Myxococcus xanthus: one gene and its partner. The protein of the gene in region 1 interacts with the protein of each later gene in a pairwise test. Links are inferred from orthologs where the notes say so. Each region holds a gene or a part of one and is shown in the gene's direction. Other genes may lie near its edges.

Region 1 (5,475 bases):
TTCGCCCAGGGCGTGGGCTCGGGCGGCATCGGTGACCTGCGCCTGGTGCCCAAGGCCCGCCTCCTGGAGGAGGGCTCCTTCGGCCTGGCCCTGACGGTGCCGGTGGTGCTGCCCACGGGCGGCGGCTCCGACTTCCTCGGGGGCTCGGGTGTGGGCGTGCAGCCGCGCCTGGTGGCCGAATACGGCGAGCGGTTTCGCGTGGCCGCCAACGTGGGCGTGGACTTCCGGGAGAAGCAGCAGCTGCGCAACCTGAACCTGGGCAACGCGGTGTCCTACGGCGTGGGCGCCGAGCTGCCCTTCACGGTGAGCGAGGTGCCGCTGGCGCTCGCGGCCACGCTGGTGGGCGCGGTGAACCTGGAGCAGCAGGACACCGAGGAGCGCCCGCTGGAGCTGTTGGCGGCGCTGAAGTACCGCGCGCTGGGCGGATTCTCCGCGCACGTCGGCGGTGGGCCGGGGCTCACCCGCGGCTACGGCACGCCGGGCTTCCGGCTGCTCGCGGGCTTCAGCTACAGCCCGGAGCCGTCCCGTGAGCCCAAGCAGGCCGCGCCGGTGGACACGGACGGCGACGGCATCCTGGACATCGACGACGCCTGCCCGACGGAGCCCGAGGACAAGGACGGCTTCCAGGATGAGGACGGCTGCCCCGACCCGGACAACGACGCGGACGGCATCCCCGACACGGCGGACACGTGCCCGAACGAGCCGGAGACGGTCAACGGCTTCGAGGACTCGGATGGCTGCCCGGATGTGGCGCCGCCTCCGCCGCCGGTGGACACGGATGGCGACGGCATCATGGACCCGGATGATCGCTGCCCCAACGACCCGGAGGACAAGGACGGCTTCCAGGATGAGGACGGCTGCCCCGACCCGGACAACGACCGGGACGGCATTCCCGACACGGCGGACAAGTGCCCGAACGAGCCAGAGACCATCAACGGCTTCCAGGACGAGGACGGCTGCCCCGACAAGGGCACGGTGAAGGTGCTCGTGGAAGGCGAGCGCATCGTCATCCTGGAGAAGGTCTACTTCGCGACCGGAAAGGACGTCATCCTGGCCCGCTCGTTTCCGCTGCTGAAGCAGGCGGCCGCGGTGCTGCGCGCCAACCCGCAGGTGGAGTTGCTCCGCATCGAGGGCCACACCGACGACCAGGGCAACGACGCGAAGAACCTGGACCTGTCGCAGCGCCGCGCGAACAACGTGCGGGCCTTCCTGGTGAAGGAGGGCATCGCCGAGGGCCGCATGGAGGCGGTGGGCTACGGTGAGACGAAGCCGGTGGACACCAACAAGACGGCGACGGGCCGTGAGAACAACCGCCGCGTGGGATTCACCATCCTCCGCGTGGGGAAGGTGGAAGTGGAACGCGAGGCGCGCTGACCCACGGGCTCTGAATCCCCGGTGAAACACACCGGGTGATTTCAGCGAGGGTGGCTCCGAAAGAGATTTCGGGGCCACCCGTCGTTTTTTGGGGCATGCTGCGTCCCACCCGCTAAGCAGTGCCGTGTATCGCGAGTCAAGGGGCGAAGTTCACCCACCGCGCCGCACGCCTGCACGTCCTGGCGTTGGCGTAAGTGCGCGTCAGGACTCGGACGCGCAGCATCCCGCTACAGGCTCGTAGCGGAATACTTGCCAAAGCGTGGGACTTGCTGATGATTGTGGAGGTTGGGAGCAGGCGCGCTGCATCGCGCCACTCCGGGCGAGAGGACCACCATGGACCAGTTCGATCAGAACAAGCAGGCCGCCAAGATTCGGGTCGTCGGGGCGGGTGGGGCCGGCTGCAACGCCGTCAATACGATGATCCTGTCCAAGCTGGACCGGGTGGACTTCATCGCCGCCAACACCGATGTCCAGGCGCTCGCCGCGAGCAAGGCGCCCACCCGGCTTCAGTTGGGCCAGACGCTGACGAAGGGCCTGGGCGCGGGCGCCAACCCGGAGATGGGCCGCGAGGCCGCCCTGGAGTCGCGTGACCAGATTGCCGCGGTGCTCGAGGGCGCCGACATGGTGTTCGTCACCGCCGGCATGGGCGGCGGCACCGGCACGGGCGCCGCGCCCATCATCGCGGACATCGCCAAGAGCCTGGGTTGCCTCACGGTGGGCGTCGTCACCAAGCCCTTCCTCTTCGAGGGCAACAAGCGCCGCAAGCAGGCCGAGCAGGGCATCGTGGAGCTCAAGGCCGCGGTGGACACGCTCATCACGATTCCGAACCAGCGCCTGCTGTCGCTCTCCAACGAGCCGATGCCGCTGCTGGAGACCTTCAAGCGCGCGGACGAGGTCCTGCTGAACGCCGTGCAGGGCATCAGCGACCTCATCCAGTACCACGGCTACATCAATGTCGACTTCGCCGACGTGAAGACCATCATGAGCGACAAGGGCATCGCGCTCATGGGCACGGGCCACTCGACCGGAGACAAGCGCGCGCTGATTGCCATGCAGCAGGCCATCGCCAGCCCGCTGCTGGAGGATGTCTCCATCGACGGCGCCACGGGCCTGCTCATCAACATCACCGGTGGCCGCGACATGACCCTGCAGGAGGTCAACGAGGCCCTGACGCTGGTGCACGACGCCGCCGACAGCGAGGCGGAAATCATCTTCGGCTCGCTCATCGACGAGAACATCGCTGACGAGGTGAAGATCACCATCATCGCCACGGGCTTCGTCCACCGCGACGCGCCCAAGGTCCGCACGGTGACGCCGGTGGTGCAGGTGCCGCTGTCGCGACCGGCTCCGTCCGTGCTCGCCAACGCGCGTGAGGAAGTCGCCAGCCTGGTGCCCGCGAAGGGCAGCGGCTCGCGGCCGCTCACCGTGGAGAGCAGCAAGTCTGTGAGCGCCCGCACCGCGGTGGTGAAGGACGCGCCGCTGCCGCTGGACGAGGACCAGTTCGACATCCCCACCTTCCTGCGGCGGCAGGGCCAGACGGAACTGCCGTAAGGGGCAGGGGAGAAGCGGAGCTCAGCGAGCGGGAAGCTGGGCCACGCTGGCTTCGTCGCGTGCGGACAGGGTGTCCGCGCGGGCGAAGAGGCCGTCGACTTCCGAATAGAGCGCGTCCACGCGCTCCGGGAGCCGGGCCGCGGGCAGCACGCCGTCGCCGGACACTTCCTCCAGGCGCGCGTGGGCCCGCTGCAGCAGTTGGAGCGCCTTCAGCAAGGAGAGGCCGCGGCGCGTGCCCTCCTCGGTGAAGAGGGTTCCGCTCTGCGTCAAAGTCTCGAGCGTGGTACGCACGAAGCGCACGCGGTCCGTGTGCCGGCCACGGTAGAGGTCCAGGCGCTTGGCGCGCCGCGCGTGGTGCAGATTGACCACGCCGCCAGGGCTTGAGGAAGAGGGGGGCGTCACGGGGAGCAAGGTACGACACCGCCTCGTAGACCCGCAAATTTACTGGACTGTAGGGACCTGTTGCACGTCCGTCCGCACCCTTGTCTTGGGAGGGAGCGAGGGTTAGGTTCGCCGCCCTTTCGCACCCGCACCCCAGGGGTTTCGCCATGTTCCAGAAGCTGCTCATCGCCAACCGGGGAGAGATTGCCCGCCGCATCGGCGTGGTGGCCCGGGGCATGGGGCTCAAGACGGTCGCCGTTTATTCGGACGCGGACGCCGAGCTGCCCTTCGTGAAGGAGGCCGACGAGGCGGTGCGCATCGGCCCCGCACCGGCCAAGGACAGCTATCTCAACACCGCCGCCATCCTGGAGGCCGCGAAGCAGACGGGTGCGCAGGCCATCCACCCGGGCTACGGCTTCCTGTCGGAGAACGGCGAGTTCGCCCAGGCCTGCGCGGACGCGGGGCTCATCTTCGTGGGACCGCCGCCGGAGGCCATGGCGCGGATGAAGGACAAGAGCCAGGCCCGCAAGTTGGTGTCCGCCGCGGGGGTTCCCGTGGTGCCCGGCAGCGAGGGCGTGGTGCCCGACGTGGCCAGCGCGCTGGCGGAGGCCGAGCGCATCGGCTACCCGGTGCTCGTCAAGGCGGCCAGCGGCGGCGGCGGCATTGGCATGGCGGTGGCCAGGAATCCCGCGGAGATGGAGAAGGTCTACCGCCAGTGCACGGACCGGGCGAAGGCCGCCTTCGGCAAGGAAGGCGTGTACGTGGAGCGCTACTTCCCGGCGCCGCGGCACATCGAGGTCCAGATTCTGGGGGACCAGCACGGCCACCTCATCCACTGCCTGGAGCGGGAATGCTCCATCCAGCGGCGCCACCAGAAGGTGGTGGAGGAAGCCCCCTCCGTGCTGTTCGCGGACGGGCGCAACCCGGAGCTGGCGCAGAAGCTCTTCACGGCCGCCGTGGCCGCGGCGAAGGCCTTCGGCTACGCCAACGCCGGCACGGTGGAGTTCCTGTACTCGGACGGTGAGGTCTACTTCATCGAGATGAACGCCCGCCTCCAGGTGGAGCACCCGGTGACGGAGCTGACCACGGGGCTGGACCTCATCGGCTGGCAGCTGCGCATCGCCGCGGGCGAGCGCCTCACGGTGAAGCAAGAGGACGTGAAGCGGCGCGGGGCGGCGCTGGAGTTCCGCATCTACGCCGAGGACCCGGTGAAGTTCTTCCCGTCCCCCGGGCCGCTGAAGGTGTTCCAGCCGCCCACGGGCGAGGGCGTCCGGCTGGACGCGGGCTACGGCGAGGGCAACACCGTCACGCCCAACTACGACCCGATGATTGCCAAGCTCATCGTCACCGGTGAGACACGGGCGCAGGCGATTGAGCGCTCCGTGACGGCGCTCCAGTCGTTCCGCATCGAAGGCATCAAGACGAACATCCCGCTCCACCTGCGCATCGTGCAGGATGCGGCCTTCCAGGCCGGCGAGCTGGACACGCACTTCCTGGAGCACCACGCCAAGCCGGCGTAGCGGGGCCCGCTCCAGCCCCACCCACCCCTGAGGAGGCACGGATTCATGGCGGACGTAGCGGCGCACATCACCGGCACGGTGTGGAAGATTGAGGTTCAGGTCGGCCAGCAGGTCAACGCGGGCGACACGCTCGTCATCCTCGAATCCATGAAGATGGAGATGCCCGTGGAGGCAGAGGATGGCGGGACGGTGAAGGAGATTCGGGTGAAGGAGGCGCAGTCGGTCAACGAGGGCGATGTCCTCGTGGTGCTCGGCTAGCAGTGGAGCCCGTCGTCGCGACAGGTGCTTCGCTGAACGTCGAGGACCGCGACGACGGGGTCCGGGTGTTGACGCTGTCCAACCCGGCCCGCCGCAACGCGCTCGATGACGGCCTTCTGGCGCGGCTGGACGCGGCGCTGGAACCGGCCCCGCATGTGCGCGCCTTGCTGGTGCGCGGCGCGGGCGGGGCCTTCTGTTCCGGCTATGACTTGACGCACCTGGGCCCCCCGGGCGCGGACGGGCGGCTGCCGGATGACTTGCTGGTGGAGTGCCTGCTGAAGCTGGAGTCCCACCCCGCGCCCAGTGTGGCGCTGGTGGAGGGCCCCGCGGTGGGCGCCGGCTTCGACCTGGCGGCCTCGTGCGACTTCCGCATCGGCACGCCCAACGCCGT
Region 2 (5,157 bases), 1.5 Mb from region 1 along the record:
AGGCGACCGACATCGCCGCGGACGGCCTGGACCTGGCGGGCCGGGCCATCCAGGACGCGCCCACGCTCAACCCCCTGCAGGGTATCGGCAACGACATCATCGGCGGGGCGCTCCAGGGCGCGGCCGACGTGGTGCGCGACCCGGTGGACACGGCCCGGGCCATTGGCGACGCCGTCAACCTCAACCGGCAGGTGGACCAGCTCAAGCCGGGTGAGAGCACCTCCATCAGCCTCTACGCCGAGGCCAACGGCGCCACGCTGGCCGGCAAGGTGAAGGGCACCCTGGGCGTCAGCCGCAGTGAGGAGGAAGGCGGCGGCTACACCGTGTCCGTCACCGGCGAGGTGGGCGCGGGCGTCGCGGCCAAGCTGGGCGCCAAGGGCGCGGCGGACGTGGGCGCCGAGGCCTTCGGCACCGCCGGGGCCACGGTGGAGTTCCAGTTCGACACGGCCGAGGAGGCCAAGAACGCCACCCGCATCATCGCGGCCTCCACCGCCACCGCGGGCGCCGCCGCGAGCAACCCCGTGCTGGGCGCCGGCGTGAATCAGGTCCTTGGGGATCCCCTGTCGGACCTGGCGGGCCTGACGAAGAACATGAGCGCCGTGGAGTTCAAGCTGGGCGCCGAGGCCAGCGTCAACGCCGAGCTGGGCATGAAGGGCCTGCCGGAGGCCATCAGCGCGGGCGCCGGCGCGGGTGCCGGAATCAACCAGAGCACCACGGCCCGCATCGAGATGGAGGGCGGCAAGCCCCAGAAGCTGACCCTCAAGCAGAGCCTCGAAATCAACGGCAACGCCAGCGCGTCCGCGGGCGTGGGCATCCCCACGGGCGGCGGGGACTCCGTGTCCCTGCCCACCAACGCGTCCGCGGGTGTGTCCGGTTCGCTTGGGGTGGAGCTGGAGCAGAGCGTGGAGCTGCCCGAGGGCTTCAACCCGACCGACTTCATCAAGGACCCGAAGGGCACCGCTCGCGAGATTGGCGCCAGCGTGCGTGACACCCATGAGGCCAAGCTGACGCTGACCGACTCGCGTCAGGCCAACGCGTCCGCGCTGGGCCTGGGCGGCGCGACGGGCCGCGAGGTGAAGGCGGAGATCAGCGGCAACATCAACGACATCGCCACCAGCGGCGCCTTCGGCAGCATCGCCCGGGGCGACGTGGGCCAGGCGCTGGACCAGCTCAAGGACAAGGTCGAAATCAAGGCCACCGTCCAGGACAAGCACAAGGTCACCGGCGACTTTGGCGTAGGCATCCACGCGGGCGTGGGCGGCGGCGAGGTGGGCATCTCCACCGAGCGCACCTACGTGGGCGAGGAGCAGGACCTCAACGCGGCCCAGCTCGCCGAGCTGTACCTCACGCAGCGCTGGTCGGCCGGCATCCCCGGCTGAGCCAGCGCCGCCGGGGGCCCGCCCGCCCTGGGCGGGCTCCTGGGCGTGTGGGCCCGTGTCGTCGGGCCCGACTCCCGCACAACGGGGACAGGCACACCGTCCGCCATGGCACAGCCGAGGCAGGCGGCCAGCACCGACCCCAGGGGGCGGGAGTGCCCCTTCTGCGGGGCGGACTTAGCTTTCCGAGGTGCTTTCAAGATTCCTCGTCTACGGGTGTGTGGGTTGGGTGCTCGAGGTGATGTTCACCGGCACGGGGGCCGCGCTGAAGAAGGACCGGAACGCCACGGCGCGCACGTACCTCTGGATGCATCCCATCTACGGAGGCACGGCCCTGGCGCTGGAGGAGGTCTCCGCCCGGCTCAAGCCCCTGCCCCGGCCGCTGCGGGCGCTGGCCTACACGGGGCTCATCTTCGGCGCGGAGTACGGCACGGGCTGGCTGCTCAAGCGCCTGCTCGGACGCTGCCCGTGGGACTACGCGCCGCACAAGTGGAGCGTGCACGGCCTCATCCGGCTGGATTACGCCCCAGCCTGGTACCTTACCGCCCTGTTGTTCGAGCCCGTGCGTGACACGCTGCTCCACGTCACCAGCGCGGCCCTGCGCCAGACGCCCGAGTACCGCGACGCCGAGGCCCAGGGGACGCTGCCGCCCACGGCGCTCCCCGAGGAGAAGCCGCTGGAGGCGGGGGTGGTGGCGGCGCGCCTCGAGTCGGTGCAGGCCGAGCCCACGCCTATTCCCTGAAAGCCGGGAGCGCGCCTGCGTCCGCTGGCCGACTGCCCCCCAGGCGGATGTGAAGGCCGCTACCGGCTTTTCTTCCTCCGTGCTGCGTCGCGTAGTACCTTGGCCCGCGTCTGCCCCCGCTATGACGGGGAAATTCCGACGACCCCCCGAAAGTTCCCGCCCCCGTATGTTTGACTGGCTTCACACCCTCTTCTCGCGTGACCTCGCCATCGACCTCGGCACGGCGAACACGCTCATCTACATCCGAGGCCAGGGCATCGTCTCCAACGAGCCCTCGGTGGTGGCCGTCCAGCATGACTCGCGCGGGGGCAAGAAGGTCCTCGCGGTGGGCAAGGAAGCCAAGGAAATGCTCGGGCGCACCCCGGGCAACATCGTTGCCATCCGTCCGATGAAGGATGGCGTCATCGCGGACTTCGAAATCACGGCCGCGATGCTGCGCTACTTCATCCAGAGCGCGCACAACCGCAAGACGCTCGTCAACCCGCGCATCATCATCGGCATCCCCTCCGGCATCACCGAGGTGGAGCGCCGCGCGGTGCGCGAGGCGGCGGCCAACGCGGGCGCCCGCGAGGTCTACCTCATCGAGCAGCCCATGGCGGCGGCCATTGGCGCGGGCCTTCCGGTGACCGAGCCCAGCGGCAACATGATTGTGGACATCGGCGGTGGCACGTCCGACGTCGCGGTCATCAGCCTCGCCGGCATCGTGTTCGCCAAGAGCGTGCGCATCGGCGGCGACAAGCTGGACGAGGCCATCATCCAGTACGTCAAGCGCAAGTACAACCTGCTCATCGGTGAGCGCACGGCGGAGCTCATCAAGATGGGCATCGGCACCGCGTACCCGACGGACGAGGTCATGACCATGGAGATCAAGGGTCGCGACCTGGTGGCCGGCGTGCCGCGCACGCTGACGGTGTCCAGCGACGAAGTGCGTGACGCGCTGGCGGAGCCCGTCAACGGCATCGTCGAGGCGGTGAAGCTGACGCTGGAGCGCACTCCGCCCGAGCTCGCTGGCGACATCGCCGACCGCGGCATCGTCCTGGCCGGTGGCGGCGCGCTGCTGAAGAACCTGGACACGCTGCTGCGCGAGGAGACGGGCCTGCCCGTGTTCCTCGCCGAGGACCCGCTCTCCGCCGTCGTGATTGGCGCGGGCAAGGCGTTGGAGTCGCTCGACATCCTCCGGCAGGTCTGCCAGCCGGGCTGAGCCTCCGGGCTTCGGCTCCACGGCGCCACCTCTCACGAGGTTGGCGCCGTTTCGCTTTCAGGGGCCGTGTTTGACAGGCGCGCGCGCGGTGGACTGTGGTGCCGCCATGAGAACGTCCACCGTGCGTCCCAGGCTGTCCGCGTTCACCGCCGCCGCCCTGCTGGTGGCCTCTCCCGCCCTCGCGGACTGGTCGGCGGACGTCACCACGAAGATGACGCTGGAGGCCGGCAAGAAGCCGCCTCCGGACATCCAGGGCAAGGTGTACGGGCGCAAGGGACTGCTGCGCATGGACGCGGAGCTGCCCGACGCGTCCGGCGGCAGCATGTCCATCCTGTTCGACTTCGAGAAGCGCACGGGCACCACGCTGATGCATCCGCACAAGGTGGCCACCGAGCGGAGCCTGGATGACCTTCCGGTGAAGCTGCCCGCGTCGTGCACCAGCAAGACGCAGAGCTACGACGCCTGCTTCAAGGAGCAGGGCTACAAGCAGGTGGGCTCGGAGAAGGTGAACGGCCACCCCTCCGCCGTGTACGAGGGCACCATTCCGGGCGCGACGGGCGTGCCGACGCACCAGAAAATCTGGCGGCCCACGGACCTGCCCGAAGTCCCGTACGTGCGTGCACGCACCACGAGCCCCTCGGGACAGGTGCTGGTCCGCCAGCGCATGGGCCAGCAAGGCTTCCATGTTCCGCAGGGCACCACCCCGCCAGCGCCGTGACGTGCGCGTGGCTCAGGGACGGCGGTGCTTCGCATAGAGGCCGTCCCGCCACTCGAGCAGGTCCGGGAAGCGGGAGGCGAGCGCCGCGTCGCTCCACACCGCTCGCGTGCCGGGGCCCAGGGGAAGGTAGCCGTCGTCCGCCGCCCTCACGAACTGGAGCATCAGCGCGGCCGTGATGTCCGCGTAGCTGAAACGCGACAGCAGGTAGTCCCGGCCGCTCAGGGCTTCACGCAGGCGCTCCAGCGTGGGGATGACCTTCTCATGAACGGCGGCGGCGATGTCCGCGGGCGCCTGGTGCTTGCGGGCCACGAAGCGCGCGCCCAGCCTCGCGGACGGCGCCAGGACAGTCCGGAGCCCCATGGGCAGGAAGGCGGGGAGGCTCTCCACCTGGGCCTGACGATTCTCTAGCAACGCCGCCACCACCTTGGCGCGCGCCGCGGAGAGCACCTGCTCGCTGTCGTCCTCCCAGCGCTGAATCACCGGGAGGTCCGCGGCGGGGAAGAGTGGCTCCCCCTGCCCCAGTTCCTCCGCGCGCCGCGCGATGACGAACGAGCCGGGAAAGGCCTCGCCCTCGTCGATGAGCAATGGCACGGCGGGCCTCACACCACGCGGCGTGCGCCAGCGCAGCAGCGGCTCACCGATGAGCGGCAGGTGTTCGCGGTAGCGATAGGCGACGCGGTGGTGGTCCAACGCCCAACGGGTCTTCTCCGTCCAGGGCGAGTAACTGAGTCCGTAGAGTGTGCGCATGCCGCCTGGGACAGTACGCCCGGGCGCCTGCGCGACTCCAGACCCGCTGACGATTCAAACCCTTACAGCGCCACCCGCGCCCATCGTTATGTCTTCCGCCAACGCATGCCGTGGTCCTTCACCCTCGCACGCGTCTGTCTTTCCTCCTGGAGCACCACCACCGGGGCCCCTGAGCGCGTCGTGGCGCACGCCTCGGCGCGGGTCCAGGTCAAGCCGTGATGACCAGTTTGCCAAACGGCCCGCGGTCCAGATGTTCGAGCGCCGTGGGCAGCGCATCGAGCGAATAGACAGTGTCGACCACGGGCTTCAATGCCAGCCGGTCCACCGCGCGCACCAGGTTCTCCAGCCCGCGCCGGTGTCCGACGAAGATGCC

What was found.
Region 2: the proteins of ftsZ (region 1) and BHS09_RS34910 interact in binary tests that used the Escherichia coli proteins (3 or more experiments, as listed by UniProt). The link is inferred for Myxococcus xanthus from one-to-one orthologs.

The regions. Positions count from the first base shown.
Region 1 is NZ_CP017174.1:7,019,295-7,024,769, reverse strand. The notes cover bases 1,032-3,816. They hold ftsZ (cell division protein FtsZ), read left to right. Parts: upstream 1,032-1,707; coding sequence 1,708-2,925; downstream 2,926-3,816. Other genes in these bases: BHS09_RS28750 (acetyl-CoA carboxylase biotin carboxylase subunit), read left to right, coding at 3,474-3,816; BHS09_RS28755 (hypothetical protein), read right to left, coding at 2,947-3,336; agmC (adventurous gliding motility protein AgmC), read left to right, coding at 1,032-1,374. In the rest of the region: more of agmC, read left to right, coding at 1-1,031; more of BHS09_RS28750, read left to right, coding at 3,817-4,826; BHS09_RS28745 (biotin/lipoyl-binding carrier protein), read left to right, coding at 4,872-5,084; BHS09_RS28740 (enoyl-CoA hydratase/isomerase family protein), read left to right, coding at 5,087-5,475. UniProt on the Escherichia coli protein: Essential cell division protein that forms a contractile ring structure (Z ring) at the future cell division site. The regulation of the ring assembly controls the timing and the location of cell division.
Region 2 is NZ_CP017174.1:8,472,654-8,477,810, forward strand. What follows is about bases 1,441-4,301. They hold BHS09_RS34910 (rod shape-determining protein), read left to right. Parts: upstream 1,441-2,284; coding sequence 2,285-3,319; downstream 3,320-4,301. Other genes in these bases: BHS09_RS34905 (putative ABC transporter permease), read left to right, coding at 1,567-2,118; BHS09_RS34915 (hypothetical protein), read left to right, coding at 3,426-4,037; BHS09_RS34920 (glutathione S-transferase family protein), read right to left, coding at 4,050-4,301. Outside these bases: BHS09_RS34900 (hypothetical protein), read left to right, coding at 1-1,379; more of BHS09_RS34920, read right to left, coding at 4,302-4,784; BHS09_RS34925 (zinc-dependent alcohol dehydrogenase family protein), read right to left, coding at 4,993-5,157. UniProt on the Escherichia coli protein: Forms membrane-associated dynamic filaments that are essential for cell shape determination. Acts by regulating cell wall synthesis and cell elongation, and thus cell shape.